One region of the Streptomyces sp. NPDC048196 genome, then DNA from elsewhere that is predicted to be linked to it. Evidence: predicted binding sites of a transcription regulator. Region 1 holds the regulator's gene; the other holds the start of a gene.
The links. The regulator HrcA, encoded in region 1, represses chaperone genes, less so after heat shock. The targets are predictions, from matches to a motif close to TTNGCACTCNGNNNNNCNGAGTGCNAA.
Positions count from the first base shown of each region.

Region 1 (4,670 bases):
AGAACATCCCAAAACACCAACTACCGAGATCAGATGCCCTCTTAAGGGACAGTCGAACAGATCCCGTAGGGGACGCGAGGGCCCCCTGCGGGGCCACAACGCCGAGGTGCCGGGCGGGCATTCCGTATCCCGCCCGGCACCTCACAGTCTGGCGCGCGCCTGCTCGCGTACGGCGTGCCGCCCGCTCACGCGCGGGCTGCCGCCGAGCGCCTACCGCCCGTTGAACGCGTCCTTCAGGCGCGAGAACAGGCCCTGCTGGCCCGGCTGGAACTGGCCCGTGGGGCGTTCCTCGCCGCGCAGCTTGGCGAGCCGCCGCAGCAGCTCCTCCTGCTCCGGGTCGAGCTTGGTCGGCGTCTGGACCTCGACGTGGACGATCAGGTCGCCCCGGCCGCCGCCGCGCAGATGCGTCACACCGCGCTGGTGCAGCGGGATCGACTGGCCGGACTGCGTACCGGGCCGGACGTCGATCTCCTCCACCCCGTCCAGCGTCTCCAGCGGGCACTTCGTGCCCAGCGCCGCCGCTGTCATCGGGATGGTGACCGTGCAGTGCAGATCGTCGCCGCGCCGCTGGAACACCGGGTGCGGCAGCTCGTGGATCTCGACGTAGAGGTCGCCGGCCGGGCCGCCGCCGGGGCCGACCTCGCCCTCGCCGGCGAGCTGGATCCGGGTGCCGTTGTCGACACCGGCCGGGATCTTGACGGTCAGCGTACGGCGGGAGCGGATCCGGCCGTCGCCGGCGCACTCCGGACACGGCGTCGGCACGACCGTGCCGAAGCCCTGGCACTGCGGGCACGGGCGGGACGTCATGACCTGGCCCAGGAAGGACCGGGTGACCTGCGAGACCTCACCGCGGCCGCGGCACATGTCACAGGTCTGCGCCGAGGTGCCGGGGGCGGCGCCCTCGCCGCTGCAGGTCGTGCAGACCACGGCGGTGTCGACCTGGATGTCCTTGGTCGTGCCGAAGGCCGCTTCGTTCAGCTCGATGTCGAGCCGGATCATGGCGTCCTGGCCACGGCGGGTGCGCGAGCGCGGACCGCGCTGCGAAGCCGTGCCGAAGAACGCGTCCATGATGTCGGAGAAGTTGCCGAAGCCGGCCCCGAAGCCGCCCGCGCCACCGCCGCCGGCCTGCGAGAGCGGGTCGCCGCCCAGGTCGTAGACCTGCTTCTTCTGCGGATCCGACAGGACCTCGTAAGCGGCGTTGATCTCCTTGAACCGCTCCTGGGTCTTCGGGTCCGGGTTCACGTCCGGGTGCAGCTCGCGCGCCAGCCGACGGAAGGCCTTCTTGATCTGGTCCTGCGAGGCGTCACGGCTGATGCCGAGGACCGAGTAGTAATCCGTGGCCACTTACGACTCCGCGAGGATTTGTCCGACGTAACGTGCCACTGCGCGTACCGCTCCCATCGTTCCGGGGTAGTCCATGCGGGTCGGTCCGACCACGCCGAGTTTGGCGACTGCCTCGTCGCCCGAACCGTAGCCGACCGTGACGACCGATGTGGACGTCAGGCCTTCATGGGCATTCTCATGCCCGATACGTACGGTCATGCCCGAGTCCTTGGCTTCGCCGAGGAGCTTGAGCAGCACCACGTGCTCCTCCAGCGCCTCCAGCACGGGACGGATGGTCAGGGGGAAGTCGTGCCCGAAGCGCGTGAGATTGGCGGTGCCGCCGATCATCAGCCGCTCTTCGGTCTCTTCCACCAGAGTTTCCAGCAACACCGACAGCACTGTCGAGACCGTGCCGCGGTCGTCCTGCTCGAAGGACTCCGGGAGATCCTGCACCAACTGGGGCACATCCGTGAAACGACGTCCCACGACCCGGCTGTTCAGCCGCGCCCGCAGGTCCGCCAGCGAGGTCTCGGCGAACGGCGTCTGGCAGTCGATGAGCCGCTGCTCGACCCGTCCGGTGTCGGTGATCAGGACGAGCATCAGCCGGGCCGGGGCCAGCGCCAGCAGCTCGACGTGCCGGACCGTGGACCGCGTCAGGGACGGGTACTGCACGACCGCGACCTGCCGGGTCAGCTGCGCCAGCAGCCGGACCGTGCGCCCCACCACGTCGTCGAGGTCGACCGCGCCGTCGAGGAAGTTCTGGATCGCCCGCCGCTCCGGGCTGGACAGCGGCTTCACACCGGCCAGCTTGTCGACGAAGAGGCGGTAGCCCTTGTCCGTCGGGATCCGCCCGGCGCTGGTGTGCGGCTGGGCGATGAAGCCCTCTTCCTCCAGGGCCGCCATGTCGTTGCGGACGGTCGCCGGGGAGACCCCGAGCTGATGGCGCTCCGTGAGTGCCTTGGAGCCGACCGGCTCCTCCGTCCCGACGTAGTCCTGGACGATGGCGCGCAGCACTTCGAGCCTGCGTTCACTGAGCATCCCGCGCACCTCCAGCCGGCCGTCGCCGTCTCGTGTCTCTCCTGGCACTCACCCGGGCCGAGTGCCAGACCCTGAGCCAGTGTACGGCCGGGTAGCACGACCACGGCAAGGGCGGCCGCGCGGAGCACGCACCCGATGACCGTCTTCGGGCGGTCTGCCGGGCAACGCTATCGCGATGGAGCTAGCGTCTCGGTATGCGCACAGCTTGGGAAGAGGCCGGGTGGGAACGGCTCGGTGACGGTGTCGCCAGGCGCCGTATGCCGGGCTGGGACGAGACCGTGGGGGTGATCGCCGGGTCGGCCGGCGTCATGATCGTCGACACCGGCGCGACCCTGCGCGACGGCGCGGACCTGCGCCGGTCGATCCGCGGAGTGCTGGGCCGGGAAGTGACGCATGTCGCGCTCACCCACCCGCATTTCGATCATGTGCTGGGCACCGCCGCCTTCGCGGGCGTGGCGGTGTTCGGCGCGGCCGGTCTCGCCGAGTTGTTCCGCCGTGACAAGGACGCGCTGCGGCACGACGCCGTCCGGCACGGTGTCGACCGGGACGCGGCCGCGGAGGCCGCCGACCTGCTGGTCGTGCCGCACCACCACGTCCACGGCCAGCTGACCGTCGAGCTCGGCGACCGGCAGGTGCTGCTCGCCAACGTCGGGCCCGGCCACACCGCCCACGACCTGGCCGTCCTGGTGCCGGGCCGGCACGGCGAGGCGGAGATCGTCTTCTGCGGCGACCTGGTCGAGGAGTCCGGCGAGCCGAACGCCGGCCCCGACGCGCTGCCCCGGCAGTGGCCCGCCGCGCTGGACCGGCTGTTGGCGCTCGGCGGCGACGACGCGCGGTACGTGCCCGGCCACGGCGCCGTGGTGGACGCCGCCTTCGTCCGCGCCCAGCGGGACGCCCTGGCCGCCCGCTACGGCGTTCCGCCGTCGTCCTGACCGGCCGGGCACGGCACGGGCCGGGGCGCCGACCGGTAGAAAGAGCCCATGCAGAGCAAGCGCTACAGCCCCGATCTCACCCCGCCCTGGAAGAAGCAGCGGCCCGCGCCGGAGGTCCCGGCCGAGCCCGATCTCGTCGTCGAGGAGGTCGGCACGGGCTTCTGCGGTGCGGTGATCCGCTGTGAGAAGACCGCCGAGGGCCCGACGGTCACCCTGGAGGACCGCTTCGGCAAGCACCGGGTCTTCCCGATGGTCCCGCGCGGCTTCCTCCTGGAGGGCAAGGTCGTCACGCTCGTCCGCCCGCAGAACCGGCCGGCCCCGAGCGGCCCGGCCCGTACGGCATCGGGTTCACTCGCCGTCCCCGGCGCCCGCGCCCGGGTCGCGCGCGCCGGGCGCATTTACGTGGAGGGGCGGCACGACGCCGAACTCGTCGAGCGGGTCTGGGGCGACGATCTGCGCATCGAGGGCGTCGTCGTGGAGTACCTGGAGGGCGTCGACGACCTCCCGGCGATCGTCCGCGGCTTCGCGCCCGGGCCGGACGCCCGGCTGGGGGTGCTGGTGGACCACCTCGTACCGGGTTCGAAGGAGTCCCGGATCGCGGCGGAGGTGACGGGCGAGCATGTGCTCGTGGTCGGCCATCCGTACATCGACGTGTGGGAGGCGGTGAAGCCGGCGTCCGTGGGGATCGCGGGGTGGCCGTCCGTCCCTCGTGGCCAGGACTGGAAGACGGGCGTGTGCCGGGCGCTGGGCTGGCCGGAGAACACCGGCGCGGCGTGGCAGCGGATCCTGTCGTGCGTGCGGTCGTACAAGGACCTGGAGCCGCAACTCCTGGGGCGGGTGGAGGAGTTGATCGATTTCGTTACGGTCGGTGGTGCGGCCTGACGCCCTTGAAGGTCCCGAACTCGCTGGTGTCCAGCTCCAGGCCGAGCAGGGGCAGCGGAAGGGGCTCACCGAACTTCGTGATCTGCTGGGTCCGGTAGTCCGCCTCATCCCCCACGCCGACGGGCTGAGTGAGCAGGACGCAGTGGGCCACGATGGGATCGATGATCAGGTAGGCCGGGACCTTGCCCGCGGCGTAGATGGAGCGCTTGATTCCGTAGTCGTGATCGACACTGGTCTTGGAAACCACCTCGATGACTGTCGCGATCACTCCGGACGGAGGCGGCCCGGATTCCGGACGAGCATCGCGTGGCAGCACCACCAGATCCGGCACGGGTTCGCTGGCCTCGCCCGGAATCGTGATGTCCTGCGTCTGGAGACGCATCCACGCTGGCCTCGGAATCTGGTCCTGAACCGATTCGACGATCTCGTTGTGCACGAGATCGGGCGTCGCCATCATCACGATGTTCCCCCTGAGAAGCTCGACCTTGACGCCCT
Region 1 is NZ_JBEZMM010000042.1:63,784-68,453, reverse strand. Features, by position in the region: gene dnaJ (molecular chaperone DnaJ) at 211-1,344, opposite strand; gene hrcA (heat-inducible transcriptional repressor HrcA) at 1,345-2,361, opposite strand; gene AB0E02_RS30235 (MBL fold metallo-hydrolase) at 2,556-3,293, shown strand; gene AB0E02_RS30230 (DUF3097 domain-containing protein) at 3,342-4,175, shown strand; gene AB0E02_RS30225 (Uma2 family endonuclease) at 4,153-4,670, opposite strand, start outside.

Region 2 (4,670 bases), on a different contig from region 1:
GACATCTCCAAGAAACCCAAGGAAAAGCGGGTGAAGCGCTGGCTAATCCCAAGGCTTCACCCGCTCGGGCCTGTACAATCAAGAAGGAACAACGACGAACCACCTCTGCCTGATGCAGAGCTGGCGCGACCGCTCGGCGGCCGCGGTCCCCTGCCACCTGCAGCCACCTCTCGGGGTGCGGACCACGCGGTATCACTCGGTCCAGCGCGAGAGGACAGCTCTCGGCGCGTACCCGTGACGACCTCTCGGCGACGCGCTACCAGGCGGCAGAAAGGCCCGGCCGTGGCATCCGCGGTCAAGCAATCCCGTCCCGGTTACGGACAACTGCTCCGCACCCCTGGTGCGTGGACCTTCCTCCTGCCCGGCTTTCTGGCCCGGCAGCCGTTCGCGATGCTGACCATCGGCATCGTGCTGCTCGTCCAGTCCACCACCGGCTCCTACGGCACCGCCGGCGCGGTCTCGGCCGCCACCGGTGTCTCGATGGCACTGTTCGCGCCGCAGAGCGGCAAGCTCGCCGACCGTTTCGGCCAGCGCGCGGTGCTGATTCCCGGCACCCTCGTGCACACCGCCGGTGTCGCGGCGCTGATCGTCCTGGCCCTGGCGCACGCCCCCCTGTGGGCGCTGCTCGCCGTGGCCGTCCCCACGGGCGCCTCGACTCCGCAGGTCGGCCCGATGGTGCGGGCCCGCTGGGCGTCCCGCCTCGGCGGCAGCCCGCTGATGCCGACGGCGGCCGCCTTCGAGTCGGTGACCGACGAGTTCACCTTCGTGGTCGGCCCGGTCCTGGCGACCGCGCTGTGCACCGGAATCCACCCGGCCGCCGGCCTGATCGCCGAGGCCGTGCTGACCCTGGCCGGCGGTCTGCTCTTCGCTTCCCAGCGCCGCACCCAGCCGCCCGTCCACCGGGCCCAGGCCGACGACCGGCCGCGCGTCTCGGCCCTGTCGGTCCCCGGCGTCCGCGTGCTGATCGTGGCGTTCCTCGGCATCGGCGCCGTCTTCGGCGGCATGCAGGTCTCGCTGACCGCGTTCACCCAGGCCATCGGCCAGCCCGGCATCAACGGCCTGCTCTACGGGATCTTCGCCGGCGGCAACATGCTCGCCGGGATCGCCTGCGGCGCCATCGCCTGGAAGGTCGGCCCGCGCCGCCGGCTGCTGGTCGCCTACGGGCTGCTGGCGCTGGCCACCACCCCGCTGTGGGCGGTGACCGCGGTACCGCTGCTGGGCGCCGTCGGCCTGGTCGTCGGCCTCTGCATCGCCCCCGCCCTGATCACCGGCTACACCCTGGTCGAGTCCCTGGTCCCGGCCGCCGCCCGCACGGAGGCGTTCACCTGGCTGACCGCCGCGGTCGCCCTGGGTCAGGCCGCCGCTGCCACCTCCGCCGGCCAGCTCACCGACCGCTTCAGCCCCAGCACCGGCTTTCTGGTCCCCCTGGCCGGCACGGCCCTGGCCCTGGTGGTGCTGCTGGCCCTGCGCGCCCACCTGCTGCCGCGCACCTCCTCCGCCGCGGCCGACTCGGACCGGCCGGACACGGCGGCCGAAACGGACCCGACGACGGAGCAGGCGACGGAGCCGGTCGCGGCGTCCGGGGCCGACTGCGGCAGCGACTCCGGCACCGGGACCGGCACGGCGGCCGAGGATCGTGGGCGGGAGCTGGCGAACGCCTGACGGCGCGGACGCGGACGGGTGCGGACGGACGCGGACGGGTGTCGGCGCCGGGCGCGGACGGGGGACGGGGGCCGTCGCGGGGTGCCGACGACGGGCGCGGACGGGTGACGGGGGGCCGTCGAGCGGTGCCGGCGGGGTGCGGGGAACGCCTGTCGCCGTCCGTCGCGAACCGGTCCCGGACGGGGGGTCGGACGTGGGGTCGGTCACCGTCTGCCCGGTCGCAGTGGACTGACGCGCCGGAATACTGCAATATGGAGCGTCGTTAGCACTCATCGAGTGAGAGTGCCAGGAGGAAGTCAAGTGCCGACCTACCAGTACCAGTGCACCGCGTGCGGCGAGGGCCTTGAGGCGGTGCAGAAGTTCACCGACGACGCGCTGACGGAGTGCCCCAGCTGCAACGGACGCCTCAAGAAGGTGTTCTCCGCGGTCGGCATCGTCTTCAAGGGTTCCGGCTTCTACCGCAACGACAGCCGCGGCTCGTCGTCCAGCAGCAGCCCCGCGAAGAGCCCCTCCTCGTCGAGCACGACGTCGTCCTCGGACTCCGCCGGCTCCTCGTCGAGCAGCTCCAGCTCCGACAGCAAGCCGTCCGCGCCCGCCACGTCATCCTCCGGCAACGCGTCGAGCACCAGCTCCGCGGCCTGAGCCTGACCGGCAACGTCCGCAACGCCGGCAACGCAGAGAGCACAGACAGCACAGACATCTTCGGGCCCCGCCGTCGTCGGACGGCGGGGCCTGCTGCATGCGGGGCCACCGCATCCTGGTCCGCTCGATTTCGGTCCACTGCGTGCCGGTTCGCTGCGTGCCGGCTCGCTGCATCCCGGCCCACTGCGTCCCGGCCCGCCGCCGCCCGATCCGCTGCCGCACGGTCCCCTGCCACCTCGGTCCGCTGCCACCTCGGTCCCGCTACCGCCTCGGTCCGCTGCATGCATGCCCCCGGGGTGGCGGATCTCGCGGTGGCCGCCCCCGCTAAGGTGACCGCCATGGCTGACGCGGAAATAGGCGTAATAGGCGGGTCGGGCTTCTACTCCTTCCTCGACGACGTGACCGAGATCACGGTCGACACCCCCTACGGTCGCCCCAGCGACTCGGTGTTCCTCGGCGAGATCGCCGGCCGCCAGGTCGCGTTCCTCCCCCGGCACGGCCGCGACCACCGCCTCCCGCCGCACCGCATCAACTACCGCGCCAACCTGTGGGCGCTGCGCTCGCTCGGCGTACGCCAGGTCCTCGGCCCGTGCGCGGTCGGCGGGCTGCGCCCCGAATACGGCCCCGGCACGCTGCTGGTCCCCGACCAACTCGTGGACCGCACCAAGGCCCGCGTCCAGACCTACTTCGACGGCGAGCCGCTGCCTGACGGGAGCGTCCCCAACGTCGTCCACCTGACGTTCGCCGACCCCTACTGCCCGGCCGGCCGCCAGGCCGCCCTCGCTGCCGCCCGCGGCCGCGAGTGGGAGCCGGTCGACGGCGGCACGCTCGTCGTCATCGAGGGCCCGCGCTTCTCGACCCGCGCCGAATCCCGCTGGCACGCCGCCCAGGGCTGGTCCGTGGTCGGCATGACCGGGCACCCCGAGGCGGTCCTGGCCCGCGAACTGAGCCTCTGCTACACCTCGTTGACCCTGGTCACCGACCTGGACGCGGGCACCGAGACCGGCGACGGCGTCTCCCACGAGGAAGTCCTCCAGGTCTTCGCCCAGAATGTCGGCCGGCTCCGCGAGGTCCTCTTCGACGCGGTCGCCGCCCTGCCCCGGTCCACCGACCGCACCTGCCCCTGCGCCGACGCCCACGCGGGCTGGGACCTGGGCATCGAACTGCCGTAAGACGCCTGGCGGGCCGGGGACCAAGGCCGGGCCTGGGGCCAGGGCCGGGCCTGGGGCCAGGGCCGGGCCTGGGGCCAGGGCCGGGTCTGCGGTCAGGCACGGGCTGGGACCAGGCACGGGCGGGAAGCAGGCACGAACGAGGACCAGGCACGGGCGGGGAGCAGGCACGGGCTGGGGCCAGGCCCGGGTCCGGGCCCGCCGCCTCTCCTCGCCCCGCTCGTCCCCCGCCTGGGTGGCGAAGTTATCCACATCCCGAAGCTTCTCCACAGGCCACAGCGGGCACGGGCGCGATACGGCACGGTGGTGCTCGCCGATTCCACCAAGGCTCGTCCGATCTCCGATTACCGATCTGCGATCTGCGACTCCCGACCTCTGAGTCGCCGACGAGCCCCTCACCAGCCAAGGCGGACCACCATGCCCACCACGCCGTACACCCCACTCGCCTCGCGCTCTCCCGTTCCCTCTGCTGATCTCCCACCCGATCTCTCAGCCGACCTTCCGCCCGACCTCGCGTCGCCACCCCTCCCCACTCCCCCACGGTGTGAAGTGCCCCACTTTCCACCGGTACGAGCCGGTGGCGGCAGGGGCCGATGGGGCGGGACCGGGCCACGCCGGATGCTGATCGCCGGGCTCGCGATGACCGCCGCAGCACTGGCCGGCGCGGCCTCGTACGGGGCCGTACGAGCCTTACCCGCGACGGGCTGCCCGTCGACGGCGGTTCTGGGAGGGCGGTAGCCATGCCGCAAGATCGAGTGGCTTCCCCGCACACCGCCCGCGAGACTGCTGCGAGTGGCGGGGCACCTGCCGCGGAGGACCGGGGCCGGTCGCGCCAACGGCGGCGCACCGCCCGCACCGGAACCGCCGGACCGGTCCACCGCAAGAAACCAATCTTCGTGTTGCCCGACTGGACAGCTCTGCCGTGCCCTGCCGTAAGTTGCGGTGCTGATTGTTCGTGCACCGTCCGTGGTGAGCGTCGTGAGCGTGGAAAGAGGCTGTCAGGTGAGCGAGAGCAAGGGCGTCCTGCAGGGGTTCAAGGAATTCCTGATGCGGGGCAACGTCATCGAACTCGCGGTCGCGGTCGTTGTCGGTGCGGCGTTCACCAACATCGTCAACGCCGTGGTCAAGGGCGTGATCAACCCGATCGTCGGCGCTCTGGGTTCGCAGAACCTCGACAACTACAAGGCCTGCCTCACC
Region 2 is NZ_JBEZMM010000014.1:81,149-85,818, reverse strand. Features, by position in the region: gene AB0E02_RS16975 (MFS transporter) at 283-1,662, shown strand; gene AB0E02_RS16970 (FmdB family zinc ribbon protein) at 1,963-2,304, shown strand; gene AB0E02_RS16965 (S-methyl-5'-thioadenosine phosphorylase) at 2,643-3,476, shown strand; gene mscL (large conductance mechanosensitive channel protein MscL) at 4,476-4,670, shown strand, end outside.
Region 2: the regulator HrcA is predicted to act here: its motif matches at 1,925-1,951, upstream of AB0E02_RS16970 (FmdB family zinc ribbon protein).